DNA from 2 places in the Mycobacterium sp. NGS29 genome. Region 1 is predicted to be linked to the other one. Evidence: predicted binding sites of a transcription regulator. Region 1 holds the regulator's gene; the other holds the start of a gene.
What was found. The regulator LexA, encoded in region 1, represses DNA repair genes until DNA is damaged. The targets are predictions, from matches to a motif close to CGAACANNTGTTCG.
Positions count from the first base shown of each region.

Region 2: AC5Y5Z_RS04810 (error-prone DNA polymerase) is a predicted target of LexA. The motif match lies at 7,488-7,501, and genes of this name have one in related genera.

Region 1 is NZ_JCALDR010000004.1:297,218-306,996, forward strand. It holds gene AC5Y5Z_RS07975 (acyl-CoA dehydrogenase family protein) at 77-1,237, shown strand; gene AC5Y5Z_RS07980 (LGFP repeat-containing protein) at 1,571-3,904, shown strand; gene lexA (transcriptional repressor LexA) at 3,914-4,630, opposite strand; gene AC5Y5Z_RS07990 (LysM peptidoglycan-binding domain-containing protein) at 4,924-5,430, shown strand; gene nrdR (transcriptional regulator NrdR) at 5,549-6,010, shown strand; gene AC5Y5Z_RS08000 (peroxynitrite isomerase) at 6,021-6,506, shown strand; gene AC5Y5Z_RS08005 (alpha/beta fold hydrolase) at 6,534-7,559, opposite strand; gene AC5Y5Z_RS08010 (proteasome assembly chaperone family protein) at 7,599-8,576, opposite strand; gene AC5Y5Z_RS08015 (trypsin-like serine peptidase) at 8,724-9,443, shown strand; gene sthA (Si-specific NAD(P)(+) transhydrogenase) at 9,447-9,779, opposite strand, start outside.
Region 2 is NZ_JCALDR010000002.1:485,874-495,652, reverse strand. It holds gene AC5Y5Z_RS04835 (tRNA (cytidine(34)-2'-O)-methyltransferase) at 1-452, shown strand, start outside; gene AC5Y5Z_RS04830 (nitroreductase family protein) at 702-1,346, opposite strand; gene AC5Y5Z_RS04825 (sterol desaturase family protein) at 1,357-2,289, opposite strand; gene AC5Y5Z_RS04820 (sensor histidine kinase) at 2,387-3,562, shown strand; gene AC5Y5Z_RS04815 (response regulator) at 3,559-4,233, shown strand; gene AC5Y5Z_RS04810 (error-prone DNA polymerase) at 4,193-7,474, opposite strand; gene AC5Y5Z_RS04805 (wax ester/triacylglycerol synthase domain-containing protein) at 7,715-8,959, shown strand; gene otsB (trehalose-phosphatase) at 8,995-9,779, shown strand, end outside.

The DNA.
Region 1 (9,779 bases):
GGCACCGACCAACCACCCGGTTGGTATATGTTGGGGAAAGAGACACACATCTTTCCGACATCCGGAGGCCATACGCATGGGTAGCGCCGTCAAATACCAGCGCACGCTTTTCGAACCCGAGCACGACTTGTTCCGGGAGTCTTACCGGGCCTTCCTGGACCGCCACGTCGCTCCCTACCACGAGGAATGGGAGAAGGCCAAGATCGTCGACCGCGGCGTCTGGCTGGAGGCCGGCAAGCAGGGCTTCCTGGGTATGGCGGTGCCGGAGGAGTACGGCGGCGGTGGCAACCCCGACTACCGCTACAACACGATCGTTACCGAGGAGACCGTGGCCGGGCGCTACAGCGGTCTCGGATTCGGCCTGCACAACGACGTGGTGGCGCCCTATCTGCTGAAATTGACCAACGAAGAGCAGAAGCAGCGGTGGCTGCCCAAGTTCTGCACCGGCGAGCTGATCACCGCGATCGCGATGACCGAGCCGGGCACCGGCAGCGACCTGCAGGGCATCAAGACCCGCGCCGTCAAAGAGGGTGACCACTACATCCTGAACGGGTCGAAGACGTTCATCACCAATGGAATCAACTCCGACCTGGTGATCGTGGTCGCCCAGACCGACCCGGAGAAGGGCGCCCAGGGATTCAGCCTGCTGGTCGTCGAGCGCGGCATGGAGGGCTTCGAGCGGGGCCGCCACCTGGACAAGATCGGTCTGGACGCGCAGGACACCGCCGAACTGTCCTTCACCGACGTCAAGGTGCCGGTGGAGAATCTGCTGGGCGAAGAGGGTCTGGGTTTCATCTATCTGATGCAGAACCTGCCGCAGGAGCGGATCAACATCGCCATCATGGCCGCTGCGGCGATGGAGGCGGTGCTGGAGGACACCGTGCAGTACGCGAAGGAGCGCAAAGCATTCGGCAAGCCGATCGGCAGCTTCCAGAACACGCGGTTCCTGCTGGCCGAACTGGCCACCGAGGCCACCGTGGTGCGCATGATGGTGGACAACTTCCTGGCCCTGCACCTGGAGGAGAAGCTGACGGTCGAGCAGGCCGCGATGGCCAAGTGGTATTCCACCGAGAAGCAGGTTCACCTGATCGACCGGTGCCTGCAGCTGCACGGCGGATACGGTTACATGCGCGAATACCCGGTTGCCCGTGCGTATCTCGATGCTCGCGTGCAGACCATTTACGGTGGCACGACCGAGATCATGAAAGAGATCATCGGCCGCAGCCTCGGCGTCTGACGGTCGGCGGCCGCAGGCCGCAATTTCGATGTGGAACGTTGACCGGATCGAGCCCTGACGTAGCGTCGGTCCGTGCGAAATGCGTATCCGCTGCGCTCGGTTGAGGCGCAGGTGCCGCTCTCCCATCTCTCGCGACACGGGCGCGGCCCGGCATCATTTCGACGTCGGGTCGATAACCGTTTCCGTAATATCTACAATTTGACTTCGCATTTCTCGTTCGCTAGAGCAAAGTTATGCGAGCCCGGCAACGATGCAGGTCGTAGCTGGGGAATGGCCCACGGCGGGCGATCCGCCGGCTCGCCAGGTGGGCAGGGGCATCGGCTGGGAGGCTTGGTGGACGGGCGGAGAGGGCAATTGAGCAAGCTGGTCGGTCGGGCGCTGCTCGGCTTGGCGGCTACCGCGCTGGCTGTGACGCTGCTGGCGCCGACCGCTGCGGCGTCCCCGATCGGCGACGCCGAGGCGGCCATGATGGCCGCGTGGGAGAAAGCCGGTGGCGACACCTCGACGCTGGGCGCCCGCAAAGGCGACGTCTATCCGATCGGGGACGGCTTCGGGCTGGACTTCGACGGCGGCAAGATGTACTTCACGCCTGCCTCCGGCGCGAAGTTCATGTTCGGCCCGATCCTGGAGAAATACGAATCGCTGGGTGGTCCCGCGGGTAGTGACCTGGGTTTTCCCACCATCAATGAAGTGCCCGGCCTCGCCGGACCGGACAGCCGGGTCAGTACCTTCGCCGCCAGCGACAACCCGGTGATCTTCTGGACGCCCGACCACGGTGCGTTCGTGGTGCGCGGCGCCCTGAACGCGGCGTGGGACAAGCTGGGCAGCTCCGGCGGCGTGCTGGGCGCCCCGATCAGCGATGAGACCTACGAGGGCGAGGTGACCTCGCAGAAGTTCACCGGCGGTGAGGTGTCCTGGAACCGCAAGACCAAGGAGTTCACCACCAATCCGGCGAACCTGGCCGAACAGCTCAAGGGTCTGCAGGTGGCGATCGACCCCACTGCCGCCATCAACATGGCGTGGCGCGCCGCAGGTGGCGCTGCCGGACCGCTGGGCGCCAAGAAGGGTAGTCAGTCGCCGATCGGCGGGGACGGCATCGCCCAGGAGTTCGACGGCGGCAAGATCTTCTTCAGCCCGGCCACCGGCGCCAACGCGGTCGAGGGGCCGATCCTGCAGAAGTACGAAGCAGTCGGTGGTCCGGTGAGCAGCGACCTGGGCTTTCCGGTCGCCAACGAGGCCGACGGCGGCATCACGCCCGCCAGCCGTGTCGCTGTGTTCTCCGCAGCTGACAAGCCGGTGATCTTCTGGACGCCCGAACACGGCGCTTTCGTCGTGCGCGGAGCCATGAAAGCCGCCTGGGACAAGCTCAAGGGGGCCACCGGCAAGCTCGGCGCCCCGGTCGCTGACCAGACGGTGGACGGCGACGTGGTGTCGCAGAAGTTCACCGGCGGCAAGATCTCGTGGAACCGCGCCAAGAACACGTTCACTACCGACCCGGCCAACCTCGCGCCGCTGCTGTCCGGCCTGCAGGTGTCGGGGCAGAACACCCCGAGTAATTCGGCGTCGGCGCCCGCGGGCAAGAAGTTCACCTTCCACTGGTGGTGGCTGATCGCGGCCATTCCTTTGCTGCTGCTGGTGCTGATGACGGTGTTGGTGGTGTCGGGTTTGCGTCGGCGCCGCGCCGCAGTACCGGATGCGCCGGTGTACGACCGCGACCGGGACCTCGGTGTGGAATACGACCCCGGTGCCGATGACCGCTGGCCGCATGAGGAAATCGATTACGGTTCCGAGCGTTTCCCGCCCGTCGACCAGCATGTCGAGGCAGAGGCGGACGCAGACCCCACCGCCGGCCGGGTCAGCTGGTCCAGAGCGGGGGCCGTCCCGCAGGCCGGCTCCGAGCAGGGTGTTGACGACGACGAATACGGCCACGTCGCCGAAGAGCATTTCAATCCGGACGGGTCGGCGGAGTTCGAGGAGGAAGACCCCGACGCGGTGGGCACCACGCCCATCCCCGTCGTGTCGCGCGGCGCTCTTGGTGAACTCGCCGAGGAGGAGCCGGTCGTGCCGGAGACAGTCGCGCCGGACGATTTCGCGCCGGAGGTGTCGGTGCCGCAGACGAATGCGCCGTACCTGCCGGTCCCGGACGTGCCGGAGTTCGAGGAAGTGCCCGAACCCCTGGACGTTCAGGAGAGCCCGGAACCCCCGGAGTTCGTGGAGTACCAGGAAACGGAGCCGGCCCGGCCGTCCAGCGAGGATTATGCGGACGCGTTTTACCCGGTGACCGAGCCGGGGCGCAATGCGGACGACGAGTCACCCGATCTCGCCTCACCGCCGGATGCCGTCGCGGTTCCCGAGCTGCGAAAGGGTCGACATGCCGCAGCGGACCCGGCCGGGTATGCCGTGGAACCTGACACGCCGTTCGGGGCCGCCCCGCAGGTCCAAGCGCCGACCGCCGCGCCAGCAGGCAGCGCCGCGGTGCGCCCGACCATCCATCTGCCGCTCGACGACGACCCGTACCGGGCGCCGGACGGCTATCCCATCAAGGCCAGTGCCCGGTTCGGGCTGTACTACACGCCCACCAGCGCGCTGTACCACGACACCCTGGCCGAGATCTGGTTCGCCAACGAAGACGCCGCGCGCGCCAACGGCTTCGTCAGAGCCGATTGAGGATGCGCGCTACACCTTGCGAATCACGGTGACGACCTTGCCGAGCACGATCGCATCGTTGCCGGGAATCGGATCGAACGCGGGGTTGTGCGGCATCAGCCACACTTGACCGCCCGCTCGCTTGAACGTCTTCACAGTGGCCTCGCCGTCGATCATCGCCGCGACGATGTCGCCGTTGTCAGCGACATTCTGCTGGCGGACGACGACCCAGTCGCCGTCGCAGATGGCGGCCTCGACCATCGACTCACCCACCACCTTGAGCAGGAACAGCGTCCCTTCGCCCACCAGCTCGCGGGGCAACGGGAACACGTCTTCGACGGCTTCCTCGGCCAGGATCGGGCCGCCGGCGGCAATGCGCCCCAAGACCGGGACGAAAGTGGGTTCCGGCAGGGCGTCCGAGCCGATGACATCGGTACGGGGCACTGCCGCATCGTCGGCACCGCGCACGTCGACGGCGCGCGGGCGATTCGGGTCGCGCCGCAGATAGCCTTTGCGCTCCAGGGTGCGTAACTGGTGGGCGACCGACGAGGTGGACGTCAGACCCACCGCGTCGCCGATCTCGCGGATACTCGGCGGATAGCCCCGCGTTGTCACCGAGGTACGGATGACCTCGAGGATGGTGCGCTGCCGCTCGGTCAGCGCTACATCGGCCGCAGGTGGCCGGCCTTGTGTCGCTTTCGCACTACCCGGGCCGAAACCGGCCGCGGTGTCGTTGCTGTCGCTCATGGATCTGAATGTAACCGCACCAGGCTCAAAATTCAAACATGTGTTCGACCGGGCGTGTCATCGCCCAGGCCACAGCCGGGATCTGCGGAAATAAAGTGAATCACAAGTGTGTAACTCCGGCGTGGTTGGGGTATCTGATAGTCACCCAGCTGGTTGCACCGACAAATCCTTGTCGGTGGTGAGGTCTACCGTTTTGCTCGTGCGACACGCGTCGCTCAAATGTTCGGGTTTCGAACACGTGAGCGACTATGGTCGAACACACGAGCGATAAGTAGTCGACCGGAGGGAACGGCATGACACTCATCTACGCGGGTCCGCATCGCAGCGGGAACACGCAGGGCCACCTGAACAGGCCTGTTGGGCGGCCGGTGCGCCAATATCCCTCGTACCGCGCCGGCCAGGGTGGATCCAGCAGACCGGGGCCCGCACGCCCGGGTGTGGCGCCCGTTCGCTACTACGGCACCGGCGTCACGCGCTCGACGGTCGCACATCGCAGACGCCCGGTGAGCATGGCCACCACGATCGGACTGGCCCTGCTCGCGGGCGTCATCACCGTGTGGCTGGGGCTGATGGCGAACTTCGGCAGCATGGTCAACGACGGCACGGCCGAGTCGGCGCCGCAGGTGCCCGCCGCCCTGGCGGTCGTGCGGGTGGAACCGGGGGAGTCGTTGCAAGACCTCGCTGCCCGGGTGGCGCCCGGCGCGCCGGTGCGCGACGTCGTGGAACGGATTCGCGACCTGAACGCACTGGATTCCAGTGCGGTCTCGGCGGGTCAGACCCTGATCGCCCCGATCGGCTGAGCGAGCACCCGCCCGGTCGGTGGTTGCCCGGGTCAGCGTTGGCCCGCTACGGAGCACGCGGGTACTGTCGGGGTGTTCTTCTACCCGGATACCAGTCGGTACGGCAAAGGAGCGGCTCTTGCACTGCCCGTTCTGCCGGCATCCCGATTCGCGGGTGATCGACTCGCGAGAAACCGATGAGGGCCAGGCGATCCGCCGTCGTCGCTCGTGCCCGGAATGCGGACGCCGGTTCACGACGGTGGAGACCGCGGTGTTGGCCGTGGTCAAGCGCAGCGGCGTCACCGAGCCCTTCAGTCGCGAGAAGGTGATCAGTGGCGTCCGCCGGGCCTGTCAGGGGCGCCAGGTTGACGACGATGCGTTGAATTTACTTGCCCAGCAGGTGGAAGACGCGGTGCGTGCCGCCGGCCCCGAGGTCCCCAGCAACGAGGTCGGCCTGGCCATTCTGGGACCGCTGCGCGACCTCGACGAGGTTGCCTACCTGCGGTTCGCCTCCGTCTACCGGTCCTTCTCGTCGGCCGACGATTTCGAGCGCGAGATCGAGGCGCTGCGCGCGCACCGCAACGTTTCGACGTCCGGCTGACCGCACCCCGATGGGCGCCGAACTACATCCTGATCTGCATGCGCTGGCGCCGTTGTTGGGTACCTGGGTGGGCCGAGGCGCGGGGGAGTATCCGACGATCCAGCCTTTCGAATACCTCGAAGAGGTTGTCTTCGCCCACGTCGGCAAGCCCTTCCTGAGCTATGGACAGAAGACCAAGGCCCCCGCCGACGGCAAGCCGTTGCATGCCGAGACGGGCTATCTTCGGGTACCGCAGCCCGGTCACGTGGAGCTGGTGCTGGCCCATCCCAGCGGCATCACCGAAATAGCGGTCGGCACCTACTCGGTGACCGGTGACGTCATCGAAATCGATGTGGCGACAACCAGTATCGGACTGACGCCGACGGCCAAAGAGGTCAGCGCCCTGGGGCGGTCGTTGCGGATCGCGGGGGACGAGCTGTCGTACTCGCTGCAGATGGGTGCGGTCGGGCAACCCCTGCAACACCATCTGTCCGCCACGCTGCGCCGACAGCTGTGACAGCCGCGCCGGCTCGCGGACGCGAACTCAGGTGGCGCTGCGCTCGTCGGCACCCATCGCGTTGAGCACGGCCACCCGGGTGTCAGTCGGACCGCTCACGGTTCCCTCGCCGCCGCCGGTGCGAAGCAACTCGCGCAGCGCGGCCTGGTCGTAGTCGGGGGGCGCGGTGGTGTCGATGAAGCGCTGGACGAGGTCGAGGAAGCGGGCCGGGTCGTCGTGAAACGGAAAGTGCGCGGCGTTCTCGAAGATTTCGAGTTGGGACCCCGGCATTGCGGCGTGCGCCATGTACGCGTGCTGGACCGGGATGACCGAGTCCTTGCGGCCCCAGATGATCTGCACCGGAATCGCCTGGGTCAAATAACATCGGTCCAGCATGGTGACGATCTGGCCGCGCCAGTCGACGACCGCCCGCAGGGTGCGGGTGAACGCCGCCGAAGCGGTCGGCTCCGGGAGATCGTCCAATATCCGCAGCATGTTCGGCAGATCCTGGCCGATAGCCGTCGACCCGAGCGCCAGACCCGCCAACCGGCCCAGCAACTGCACCGCCGGCAGCACCAGCGGCAGGCGCAGCAGCGCCAGCGCCTCGGCGCCCATCGGCAGCGACGCGAACCGCAACGCGATGTTGACGTCCTTGGTGACGCCCCCGGCGCCCACCAGGATCAGGCGCTCGACCAGATGAGGGAACTGGTAGGCGAACTGCATGGCCACCCCACCGCCCAGCGAGTGGCCGATGATGGTGACCCGCTCGATGTCCAGCACGCTGAGCAGGTCGCGCATGCCGTTGGCGTACGCCGCGGCTGAGTAGTCGGCGCGCGGTTTGTCAGATTTGCCGTGGCCCAACAGATCTGGGGCGATGACGGTGAACCGCTGGGCCAGTTTGGCGTGGATACCGGTCCACGTCGTGGAGTTGTCGCCGATGCCGTGGATCAGCAGGATCGCCGGGCCGGATCCGGCGATCCGGAACGCCCGCTTGTAGCCGTGGATGGTGCGGAACTGCAGCGACGGGGTGGTCACTTCCCGCACCGGGCGAAGATTGCGTTTTCGCTCGGTCATGTCGCCAACCTCGTCGTCGGGCCGTTAAGGCGTTCGGGACTAACTCGAATCGTCGTCGTCGTGCTTCTTCTCCGCCTGCTGAGCCAGAAAGCGCTCGAACTCGGCGCCCAGCTCGTCGCCGCTGGGCAGTTCCTCGTCACGTGCCAGCAAGGATCTGTTTTCCTGAGCGTCGATGAACGCATCGTACTGGCGCTCGAGCGCGGTCACCACTTGAGCGACTTCCGCGCTCGCCTGGACCTGTTCGTCGATCTTGGTCCGGATCTCAGCGGCCGCCTCGGCCAGCGCCTCCACCGGCAGATCCAGCGATCCCGTCTTCGCCACCTGCTCGAGCAGAGCCTGCGCGGCGGCCGGGTAATCGGTCTGGGTGAGGTAGTGCGGGACGTGCACGGTGAAGCCGACCACCTCGTGGCCGTGTTGCGCCATCCGGTATTCCAGCAGGTTGGACGCGCTGCCCGGGACCTGGATCTCGGAAATCCACGGCTGGAAGTCGGCGATCAGCTCGGCGTTGTTGGAGTGTGCGGTCATCGTGACGGGCCGGGTGTGGGGGACGGCCATCGGAACAGTGCCCAGGCCGATCGTCTGCCGCACGCCCAGGCGTTCGGCCAGCAGTCGCACCGCGGTGATGAACCGCTCCCACTTCAGGTCCGGTTCCATGCCGGCCAGCAGCAGAAACGGGGTCCCGACGCTGTCGCGCAGCGCGTACAGGCTCAATTCGGGATCGTCGTACTTGGTGAAGTGGTCGGTCTTGAAGGTCATCATCGGCCGCCGGGAGCGGTAGTCCAGCAGCTCGTCGATCGCGAATGATGCGACCAGTTCGGTGTCCAGCACCTCTTTGAGGTGGGCGGCGGCAAGCCGAATCGCGTGACCGGCGTCGGAGAACCCCTCCAGGGCGTGGACCAGCACCGGACCGCGGCCGTCGGATGCCGATAACTGAGGTGCCGGGAACTCCAGCTCGTACATGCCGGGTTGTCCGGGCTGGTATTCCTGCGCCTCGCCTGGGTCGTGATGGTCGGACATTGAGCGTGCCTCCTTCCGGGGATCGCGCGCGGGCCTCTCTAGGTTGCCCTAACCAGTCTCCCTCAATCGACGCCGCATCTCTCAGAACGCAGTCGGACCGGTTTCTATTCGCTTGCCGGTCCCCTCCGGTCGGGCAGGATGGGACCGATGCGCGCAGTGACGGCAACGATCAGCCTGGCGGTGATTCTTGCGTCCTGCGCCGCGCACGAGGGCGCTCATGTGGCGCCGGACCCGCGGGTGGGTGCGGTTTTCCGGGACGGCGGCAATCGGCACGGGTGCAGCGGTTCGGTACTGCACTCGGCGAGCGGTGACCTCGTGCTGACCGCTGCGCATTGCCTGCTGGGCCCGGCGAAGACGACCTTCGTTCCGGGTTTCAGTGGTGCCGCCGGGCCCGCCGACGTCTGGACGGTCGACGCGGTGTACTTCGACCGACGCTGGACTGGCAGCCGGGACCCGCGCGCGGACTACGCGATCGCCCGGGTGAGCGGTGCACGCGGGACGGTGGAGGGCCGTGCCGGCGCGGCCCTGAGCCTGGGGACCTCCCCGCCGCCGGGCACCCGGGTGAGTGTCACGGGCTATCCCGCGGGCGTGGGTGGCGGTCCCATCGGCTGCCAGGGCACCTCCGGCGTCACCGGGAGCGGATTCCCCTCGTTGCCGTGTGCCGGGCTGGTCGGCGGAACGAGCGGCGCGCCCTGGGTCGACGGGTCGAAGGTCGTCGGGGTGGTCGGCGGTCTGGAGGGTGGCGGATGCACCGAAAACCTCTCCTACAGCGCGCCTTTCGACGAGAACATCGCACAACTGCTCGCCCGCGCCGAAGCCCGCGGTCCCGGCGACGTCGCACCAACCGACTACGACGACCACTGCTGAGATTTACCGCAAGAACTGGCTGAGCGCGCGCATTTTGTTGGTCACGTCCAGCGCGGCGACCTTGTAGGCCTCGGAGAACGTCGGGTAGTTGAAGACGGCGTCGACCAGGTAGTCGACGGTTCCACCGCACCCCATGACCGCCTGCCCGATGTGCACCATCTCGGTGGCGCTGGTGCCGAAGATGTGCGCGCCGAGAATCTTGCGGTCGCGGGTGGACACCAGCAACTTGAGCATGCCGTAGGAGTCGCCGGCGATCTGGCCGCGAGCCAGTTCGCGGTACCGGCACACACCTACCTCGTAGGGGATGGATTCCTTGGTCAGGTCCACCTCGGTGGC
Region 2 (9,779 bases), on a different contig from region 1:
TGTTCTTTTCTCCCCGGATTGCGCCGAACACGGGCAATGCCATTCGGACGGTGGCGGCGACCGGATGCGAACTGCATCTGGTCGAGCCGCTGGGCTTCGACCTGTCCGAGCCGAAACTGCGGCGGGCCGGGCTGGACTATCACGACCTGGCGTCCGTCACTGTGCACACATCGCTCGAATCGGCGTGGGCGGCGTTGTCGCCGGCGCGGGTGTTCGCCTTCACCGCTGCGGCCGGCACGCCGTTCGCCGCGGTCGATTACCTGCCGGGTGATGTGCTGATGTTCGGGCCCGAACCCACCGGGCTGGACGCGGCAACCCTGGCCGATCCGCACATCACCCAGCAGGTGCGGATTCCGATGCTGGCCGGGCGGCGGTCCCTGAACCTGTCCAACGCCGCGGCCGTCGCCGTCTACGAGGCGTGGCGCCAGCACGGCTACTCCGGTGCCGTGTAGCTCTTGAATCTGCCGGCCACAAGCAGAAGCAGGCCCGTGCGAACACGGGCCTGCTTCCAAGTGGCCATGTTACTGGGGGCAGAGAAACATGCCACAGCTTTGAGGGGTGTCGGCGGTGTTGCCGACTTCGGTGCAACTCGTTGTCATTGAGACTGCCCGACTCGGGTCCCCGGCGGTGTCCTCCGATGGGAGGTACCGGGAGACGAATCCGGTGTCCACCAAATAGGGGACAGACGCGTCCCCCGACGGTTACCAGCTGTTCCAGTGCGTCAAGCTTTCGGCCGGCAGCCGCTTGGCGGGCCGGAAGTCGGTGCCCTTGGTGTAGGCGATCGGGAACAGGCCGCCCTGGCTGTAGTCCTCGTAAGGGATGCCGACCACGTCGGCGACCTGGCGCTCGCCGTCACCGAGCAGGTGCAGCGTGGTCCAGCACGAGCCCAGCCCGCGCGACCGCAGCGCCAGGCAGAAGCTCCACACCGCCGGGAACAGCGACGCCCAGAAGGACACACCGCCCAGCGGCGACTTGTTCTCGCGACCCTCGATGCACGGGATCAGCAGCACCGGCGCCTCGTGCATGTGTTCGGCGAGGTACATCGCTGACTCACGCACCCGACCCATCCGTTCGCCGCGGGTGTCGCCCTCGGCGTATTCGCGGGCCGGCGAGCTGAGGTAGCCGCGGGCATTGGCCAGATAGACGTCGCCGATCGCCTTCTTCTTGTCCGCGTCCTCGACGAAAACCCATTGCCAGCCCTGCGAATTGGAACCGGTCGGTGCCTGCAGCGCCAGCTCCAGGCACTCCATCAGCACGTCGCGCGACACCGGCTTGTCGAAATCGAGGCGCTTGCGGACCGAGCGGGTGGTGCGCAGCACTTCGTCCACGGTCAGGTCGAGGGTCATGTGGGGCACACTACCCGCGCTGATCGTCGGCCACGACCGTCGAACTGCCACAACGGGTTCCGGGACTCCGAGCGTAATTCTCCAGAAGTCGCGCGGGCACCCGCGATTCGGTCCAACCCGGCGGCCCGAACATGTAGCCGAACCGGCCCCGCCACGACTCGGCGTGCGATACGTCGCGCATCAGCGACACCGTCTCCAGGTAGTTGTATTTCACCGGATTGTCGGTGTCGATGCGGTGCGTCAGCCCGTAACGCACCGGCTCGACCTCCTCGGCATAGCTACCGAAGCACCGGTCCCAGATGATGAACACACCGCCGTAGTTCTTGTCGAGGTAGGCCGGGTTGGAGCCGTGGTGCACCCGGTGGTGTGACGGGGTGTTGAACAGGAATTCGTATGGTCGCCAGAGCTTTCCGATCCGTTCGGTGTGGCACGGGATCTGGAAGACCAAACCGGCGGTGTTGACCAGGAAGATCATCCATGCCGGAAATCCCAGCAGCGCGGCCGGCAGCCAGGCCATGCTGCGCACGGCGTAGGACACCGGGTGGAACCACGGCAGCCGCAGGTTGGTCGAGATGTTGAAATGCGTACTCGAGTGATGCACGCTGTGCGCGGCCCACAGCAGCCGGATGCGGTGATCGCCGCGGTGGGCCCAGTAGTAGCAGCAGTCGGTGACCACCAGGCACGCCACCCACACCCACCAGTGCCGCGGCGACAGGTGCAGCGGGGTCAGCGCGCCGGCCGCGACGATCGTGGAGAACGGCAGCACGTAGTGCCCGAGGATTCTGAAGGTGGCGTTGAGCAGATAGGTCGCCCAGTTGCCGGCGGTGTCGCGCGCCGAGAACGCCGACTCGGCGGGGTCGCGGCGCACGTCGACCCATTCCAGGAACGACAACAGCACGAAGGCGGGAACCGTCGCGAGGATCAGCGTGGTGGTGGCTTGCATGCCGCCACGCTATGAACAATCGATCGGCCAGACATCGCGCACCGGAGCGATTGCGCATCCCTCTCGTGGGGGATGCGCAGCGGTAGTGTGGCCTCCCATGGCCCGCACCGCCGACCTGCCGCTGGAACAGGTGCGCCGGTCGTTGACGCGTCAATCGCTGCTGGTGGGGGTGATCGCCGCCGCGGTCGACGTCACCTATTTTCTGGTCTCGGGGATCTACGGCGAAGCGCCGGTTGCCGCGACGGCAGTGGCGGGGCTGCTGGCGGCGGCAGACCTGGCCCTGGCCGGTCCGCCCGCCTCGGTGGCCCTGGTCGCCGTGACGCAGGTCGTGACCAGGTTGCTGGCGTGCCTGTTGCTCTACCACCACGGCCGGGCCACCGGTGTCAGCGATATCGGCATCCTGGTGGCCGGGTTCCGCGCCGGCGCCTGGTTGTCCACTCGGGTTTCGCTGGTGATCGTTCCGCTGTTGGTGGGGGCGGTGGGATGGGCGGCGATCCTCAATGCAGCCGGCCGAGACGACTGGCGGCTGCTGGTGATCATCGCCGGGTCCAACGGGTTCGTGCCCTGGCTGGTGGGCCGGTACACCGCGACCGGGGGCATCTACGTCACCGAACTCGAACAGCGCGACCGGTTGCGTGCTCAGGAGCAGCGCCTCGCGCTGGAACGGGCACTGACCGACGAGCGCGAAGCCATCGCGCGCGACCTGCATGACGTGATCTCCCATCACGTCAGCGCCATCGGCGTGCACGCCGGTGCGGCCCGGATCGCCTTGGCGGGCGGCCAGCCCGCGGTCACCGAATCCCTGTCGGCGGTGGAATCCTCCAGCCGGGCCGCGATGGTGGATCTGCGCCGCCAGCTCGACCTGCTGCACGGCCGACACGACGCCGGCGACCGCCAGCCCGGCCTGGGCGGTATCGACGAACTCGTCGAGTCGGTGGGCAGGGCGGGCCTTACGGTCGAACTCGTGCTGCCCACCGACCCGCTGGTCTTGCCGCCGTCACTGGACGTGACGGTGTATCGGATCGTGCAGGAACTCCTCACCAACGCGCTGCGCCACGGCGATGGCACCGCCCGTCTGGAGGTGCGCCGGGCCGGTGCACGGCTCGAGATTGTGCAAACCAATCCCATTGCTGTGCAACCTTATTCCGGTGATTCGCTGCATCATGGCCTGGACGGGATCCGGCGCCGCGCCGAGTTGTTCGGCGGCAGGCTGGAATGCGGTGGCCAGAACGAATGGCGCGCCATGGTGTCGCTGCCGATCGCGACGCCATGACCATCCGCGTGCTGATCGCCGACGATCATGCGGTGCGCCGTGCCGGACTACGCGCCATCATCGACGCGCATCCCGACACCTCGTGCGTCGCCGATGTCGGCGACGGGCGCACCGCGATCGAGCAGACGTTGCGACTTCGTCCCGACGTGTGCGTGCTCGATGTGCGGATGCCCAAACTCGACGGGATCGCGGCCATCGCCCCGATCGTCTCGGCCGGCGACACCCGGGTGCTGATGTTGACCACCTACGACAGCGAGACGGTGCTGGCGCAGGCACTGCAGGCCGGGGCCAGTGGCTTCCTGCTGAAATCCCTTCCGCCGGAGGAACTTGTGGGCGCCATCCGGATCGTGGCGCGCGGCGACTCCGTCATCGATCCCGCGATGACCCGCCGACTGGCCGCCCGGGTCGCGGACTCGCTGGCACCGGTGCCCACTCCCGCCGCAGTGGCCTCCCTCACCGCCCGGGAGTACGAGGTGCTGTTGCTGGTCGCCGAGGCCCACAGCAACGCCGAGATCGCCGCGGAGTTGGTGGTCAGCGAGGAGACGGTCAAGACGCATGTGTCGCGCATCCTGGCCAAACTCGGTGTGCGCGACCGTATCCACGCGGTGGTGCTCGCGCACCAGCACAAACTCACCGGAAATCCCGGGACTTCGAGCCCACCGCCAAAGTGATGCGGCCGATCCGATCGGCCACGACAGTGATTGCGCCGCTGGCGTTTTGGACCTGACCGCGGATCAGCAGCGCCGGCGCGGTGTGGGCCAGCTTGCGGTGGCGTTCCCACACCCCCGGTGTGCACAGCACGTTGATCATGCCCGTCTCGTCCTCGAGGTTGACGAACGTCACCCCCCGGGCGGTGCCGGGCCGCTGCCGATGGGTCACCGCGCCGGCGACCAGCACCCGGTCCCCGTCGGGCACCTCCCCCAATGCGGCGGCGGGCACCACCCCCAGTGCGTCGAGGTCGGCCCGCAGGAACTGCGTCGGATAGCTGTCCGGGGAGACGCCGGTGGCCCACACGTCGGCAGCCGCCAGCTCCAGTTCGCTCATTCCGGGCAGCGCGGGGATGTGTGAGGACGAGCCGACGCCGGGCAACCGGTCCGGCCGTTGGGTGGCCGCGGCCCCGGCCGCCCACAACCCTTCACGCCGGGACATCCCGAAACAGCCCAGCGCGCCGGCCGTCGCCAGCGCTTCGGTCTGCGGGACGCTCAATTGCAGTCGAGTGGTCAGGTCCAGCAGGGAGATGAACGGGCCGTTGGTTTTTCGCTCGTCGACCAGTTTCTCAGCCAGGTCTTCGCCGATGTGGCGGACCGCCCCCAGCCCCAACCGGACCTCCAGCCCGGCGTTCTCCAGCGTCGCGAAAGCCAGGCTGGCATTCACGTCTGGACCGTGCACCAGCACGCCGTGCCGGCGCGCGTCAGCCACCAGCGACTGCGACGAATAGAAACCCATCGGCTGGGCGCGCAGCAACGCCGCACAGAACGCCGCCGGGTGGTGCAGCTTGAACCACGACGAGTAGAACACCAGCGACGCGAAGGACAGCGCGTGACTTTCCGGGAAACCGAAGTTGGCGAACGCCTCCAGCTTTTCGTAGGTCCGCTCGATCACCTCGTCCGGCGCCCCGTGCAAGGTGCGCATGCCGTCGTAAAACCGGTCGCGCAGCCGTCGCATGCGTTCGGTGGAGCGCTTGGAGCCCATGGCGCGCCGCAACTGGTCGGCTTCGGCGGCCGAGAAGCCGGCGCAGTCGACCGCCAGCTGCATCAGCTGTTCCTGGAAAAGCGGTACTCCCAACGTTTTACGCAATGCCGGTTCCATCGACGGGTGATCGTAGACGACCGGGTCGACACCGTTGCGACGTTTGATGTAGGGATGCACCGACCCGCCCTGGATGGGCCCGGGCCGGATCAGCGCGACTTCTACCACCAGGTCGTAGAAGACCCGCGGCCGCAGCCGCGGCAGCGTAGCCATCTGCGCGCGCGACTCCACCTGGAACACGCCCACCGAATCGGCCCGCGACAGCATCTCGTACACCGCCGGTTCGGAGAGATCGAGCCGGGCGAAGTCCACATTGATGCCTTTGTGCTCGGCCACCAGATCCCGCGCGTAGTGCAGCGCCGAGAGCATGCCCAGACCCAGCAGATCGAATTTCACCAAACCGATTGCCGCACAGTCGTCTTTGTCCCACTGCAACACACTGCGGTTCGCCATGCGCGCCCATTCCACCGGGCACACGTCGGCGATCGGGCGGTCGCAGATCACCATGCCGCCGGAATGGATACCCATGTGCCGCGGCAGGTTCCGGATCTGGTTGGCCAGGTCTACCACCTGCTCGGGAATGCCCTCGATATCGGCGGGCTGCCCCGACCAGTGACTGATCTGCTTGCTCCACGCGTCCTGCTGTCCCTGCGAGAAACCCAGCGCGCGCGCCATGTCGCGCACCGCACTGCGCGGCCGGTAGGTGATGACGTTGGCTACCTGGGCGGCATAATCCCGGCCGTACTTGTCGTAGACGTACTGGATGACTTTTTCGCGCTGGTCGGACTCGATGTCGATGTCGATGTCGGGCGGGCCGTCGCGGGCGGGCGAGAGGAAGCGCTCGAACAGCAAATCGTTGGCTATCGGGTCGACAGCGGTCACCCCGAGGGCGTAACAGACCGCGGAATTGGCCGCCGATCCCCTGCCCTGACACAGGATGTCGTTTTCTCGACAGAACCGGGTGATGTCGTCCACCACCAGGAAGTAACCCGGAAAACTCAGTCGGGCAATGATTTTCAGTTCGTGCTCGATCTGGTCGTATGCTCTTTTCGCCCGATCGGCCGGTCCGTAGCGATCGGCCGCACCCGCCATGGTCAGGGCGCGCAGCCAACTGTCCTCGGTGTGCCCTTCGGGTACGTCGAAGGGTGGCAGCTGCGGCGCGATCAATGCCAGCCCGAACGCGCACTGCTCGCCGAGTTCGGCGGCCGCGGTCACCACCTCGGGCCGTTCGGCGAACAGCTGAGCCATTTCCTCACCGGAGCGCAGGTGTGAGCCGCCCAGTGGTGCCAGCCATCCCTCGGCGTCGTCCAGGGACTGCCGGGCCCGGATCGCACCCATCGCCATGGCCAGCCGGCGCCGGGACGGATCGGCGAAGTGCGCTCCGGTGGTGGCGACGACATCGACCCCGAAGTGCGGCGCCAGCCCGGCCAGCAGCGCATTGCGTTCGTCGTCGAGGGGTTGACCATGATGGGTCAGTTCGATGCTCACCCGATGTGCCCCGAACCGATCCACCAGGTCGGCCAACGCCAGCCGCGCCGCATCGGGTCCGGAGTCGGAGAGTGCTTGTCGCACAGAACCTTTCCGGCATCCGGTGAGAATGTGCCAGTGGCCGCCGGCGGCTTCGGTCAATGCGTCGAGGTCGTAACGCAGCTTGCCCTTCTCCCCGCCGGCCAGGTGTGCGGTGGCCAGTTGCCGCGACAGCCGCCGGTACCCTTCGGGACCTCGGGCCAGCACCAGCAGATGCGGCCCGGGCGGATCCGGTTGCTCGGTGCGCGCCTGGCAGCTCAGCGACAATTCCGCGCCGAACACCGTGCGCATGTCGAGTTCGACGGCCGCTTCAGCGAATCGCACCGCGCCGTACAGGCCGTTGTGGTCGGTCAGCGCCAGCGCCCACAGGTCCAGCCGGGCTGCCTCCTCCACCAACTCCTCCGGCGTGCTGGCCCCGTCGAGGAAGCTGTACGCCGAATGCGCATGCAATTCGGCATATGCGACCGACGACCGGCGCCGGCGCCCGTCCGATTTTGCTGAATACGATCCGCGCTTCTGCGACAACGGAGCATCACCAGCCGGCACAGCCGCGGCCGGCCGGCCCGCATGGCGCGGTTTGCCGTCGAGAACCCGCTCCATCTCCGACCAACTCGGCGGCCCGTTGTGCCATCCCACCGAACCAGTATATCGAACATATGTTCGAGTGTCACGTCGTCGCCAACAGTTCGAAACCCGCACCGGAACACCTTTGGAACGCCGCCGAAACAATTTGCGAACATGACGCGCTACGGTGATATCGCCCCAGTTAAATCCCTCTTTATCTGATAAACGCATTCTTAACCTGGCTGACCTACCGGCGTGCACATCCCCCTCGGATACTGGTACAACTGTTGCAGACATCGGTGGGGGCTTGGCATGACGACGACGACAATGGTGAACGTGGGACCGCTGCGGATCCCAGAACACGACCGGCACACAGATCTGGCGACGGGAGCGGTGGCCGTCATCCGCGGGACCAAGCCCGATCACACCGTCATCGAGAATTTGCTGAGCGAACGCATTCAGCCGGGTTCGGACGTCACCCCGCACCTGCAGCGGGTCGCCCTGCCTCCCCCCGGTGACGACGCCGAGCTGTTCCGGGCCATCGCCCACGCCCTGGAGCGGCCGCTGGAGCCCGGCCGCCCGCCGTGGGAGTGCTGGATCATCGAGCGCCTCGAGGGCAACCAGTGGGCGATCCTGCTGAAGATCCACCACGGCCTTGCGCGCGACCTCCCGCCGGCGCATCTGCTCACCCGGCTCTGCGACGACGGCGATCCCGTTGCCTTCACCGATGCCGTTGCCCGGCCTCCGGTTTCACCACCCGACGGCGACACCTGGTGGCAGTTGCCGTTCGGCGCGGTCAAGATCGCGGCACGGGTTGCCGCCGACGTCGCCGCCGCCGCGAGCACCTGGCCCGCGCCGGCCGGACCGGCGAACACACTGCGGCACTATCGCACGGTGCGCGTCCCCCGCGCCGCCGTCGACAGGTTGGCCCGCAAGTTCGGGGTGAGCACCAACGACGTCGCCGTCGCCGCGATCACCGAAAGCTTCCGCACCGTGCTGGTGAGCCGCGGTGAGCAACCCCGGGCGGACTCGCTGCGGGCCGTCGGCCCGACGCTGACCTACCTCCCCGTCGATCTCGAGGATCCCGTCCGGCAGCTGCAGGCGGTGCACGCCGGGTCGAGGCAGCAGGTCCAACCCCGCCCAGCACGTTCACCACGGGCGCTGTACACCAACATCATTCAATCGGTGTCTCGGTTCCGCAAACACGATGCGGTGACGTTGAGCACTGGGGCGCCCGGACCACGGCACCGGTTGCAGTTGCTGGGTCAACCACTGCAGCACCTGCTGCCGGTCCCACCGACGGGGCCGCAACTCAGCACCGGGGTCGCAGTGCTGAGCTACGCCGACGATCTGATCTTCGGTGTCACCGCCGAATACCAGGCGGCCGCCCAGCTGGAGCAGCTTGCCGCCGGCATCGAACAGGGTACGACGCGTCTGCTGGCGCTCGGCCGGAGCTCGGTGCTGCCGTTCGAACGCCCACGCAAAAGGCCTTCGGTTCCCAGCACCGCGGTCCGGTGGCGGCCGTCCGCGCCACCGGTGCGAGTGCGCCGCCACTGACCCGACCGGCAACCCCCTCGTGAGAGGGTGGGTACATGCCGGTCACCATCGACCCGCGACGCATCGACGCGGTCCTCTTCGACACGGACCTGCCGTTCGCTGAATCGGTACTGAACGACATGCGTGAGGCGGGCGTTCGCACCGCTACCTACACGCCGAACCCCGTGATCGAGTCGGCCGAGCGACTGGCCGTGCCGCGGGGTAGATGTGCTGTTGTCGCATCCGACGCCTCCCGGGTCAATGTCGCGCGGGACGCGGGGTTCGCGCTCGTGATCGGATTTGGCCGCGACGCGATACCCGGAGCCGACGCCGTTGTCGCCGACCTCGCCGAGATAGCCGTGCGCAAGGGGGACCGGCGCATGTCCGAGTTGGCGGACGCACTGCGGGCCATCGGCGAGATCACCGTCAGCCGACCCGCGGTGTTCTTCGACTTCGACGGCACGCTGTCAGAGATCGTGAACGACCCGGATACGGCCGAGCCGGCCCCCGGTGCATCCGAAGCACTGCAACAACTGGCCGCCCGTTGTCCGGTCGCGGTGCTCAGTGGCCGCGACCTCGCCGATGTCGCCCGGCGCGTGGGCCTGCCCGGCATCTGGTACGCGGGCAGCCACGGATTCGAACTGACGGCGCCCGACGGCACCCACCACCAGAACGAGGAAGCGGCAGCGGCCATCCCGGTGCTCGAGCAAGCCGCCGCCCAGCTGCGGGACAAACTCGGCGACATCCCCGGAGTCACGGTGGAGCACAAGCGCTTCGGGGTCGCCGTGCACTACCGCAACGCCGCACGCGACCGGATCGGCGACGTGGTGGCCGCGGTCCG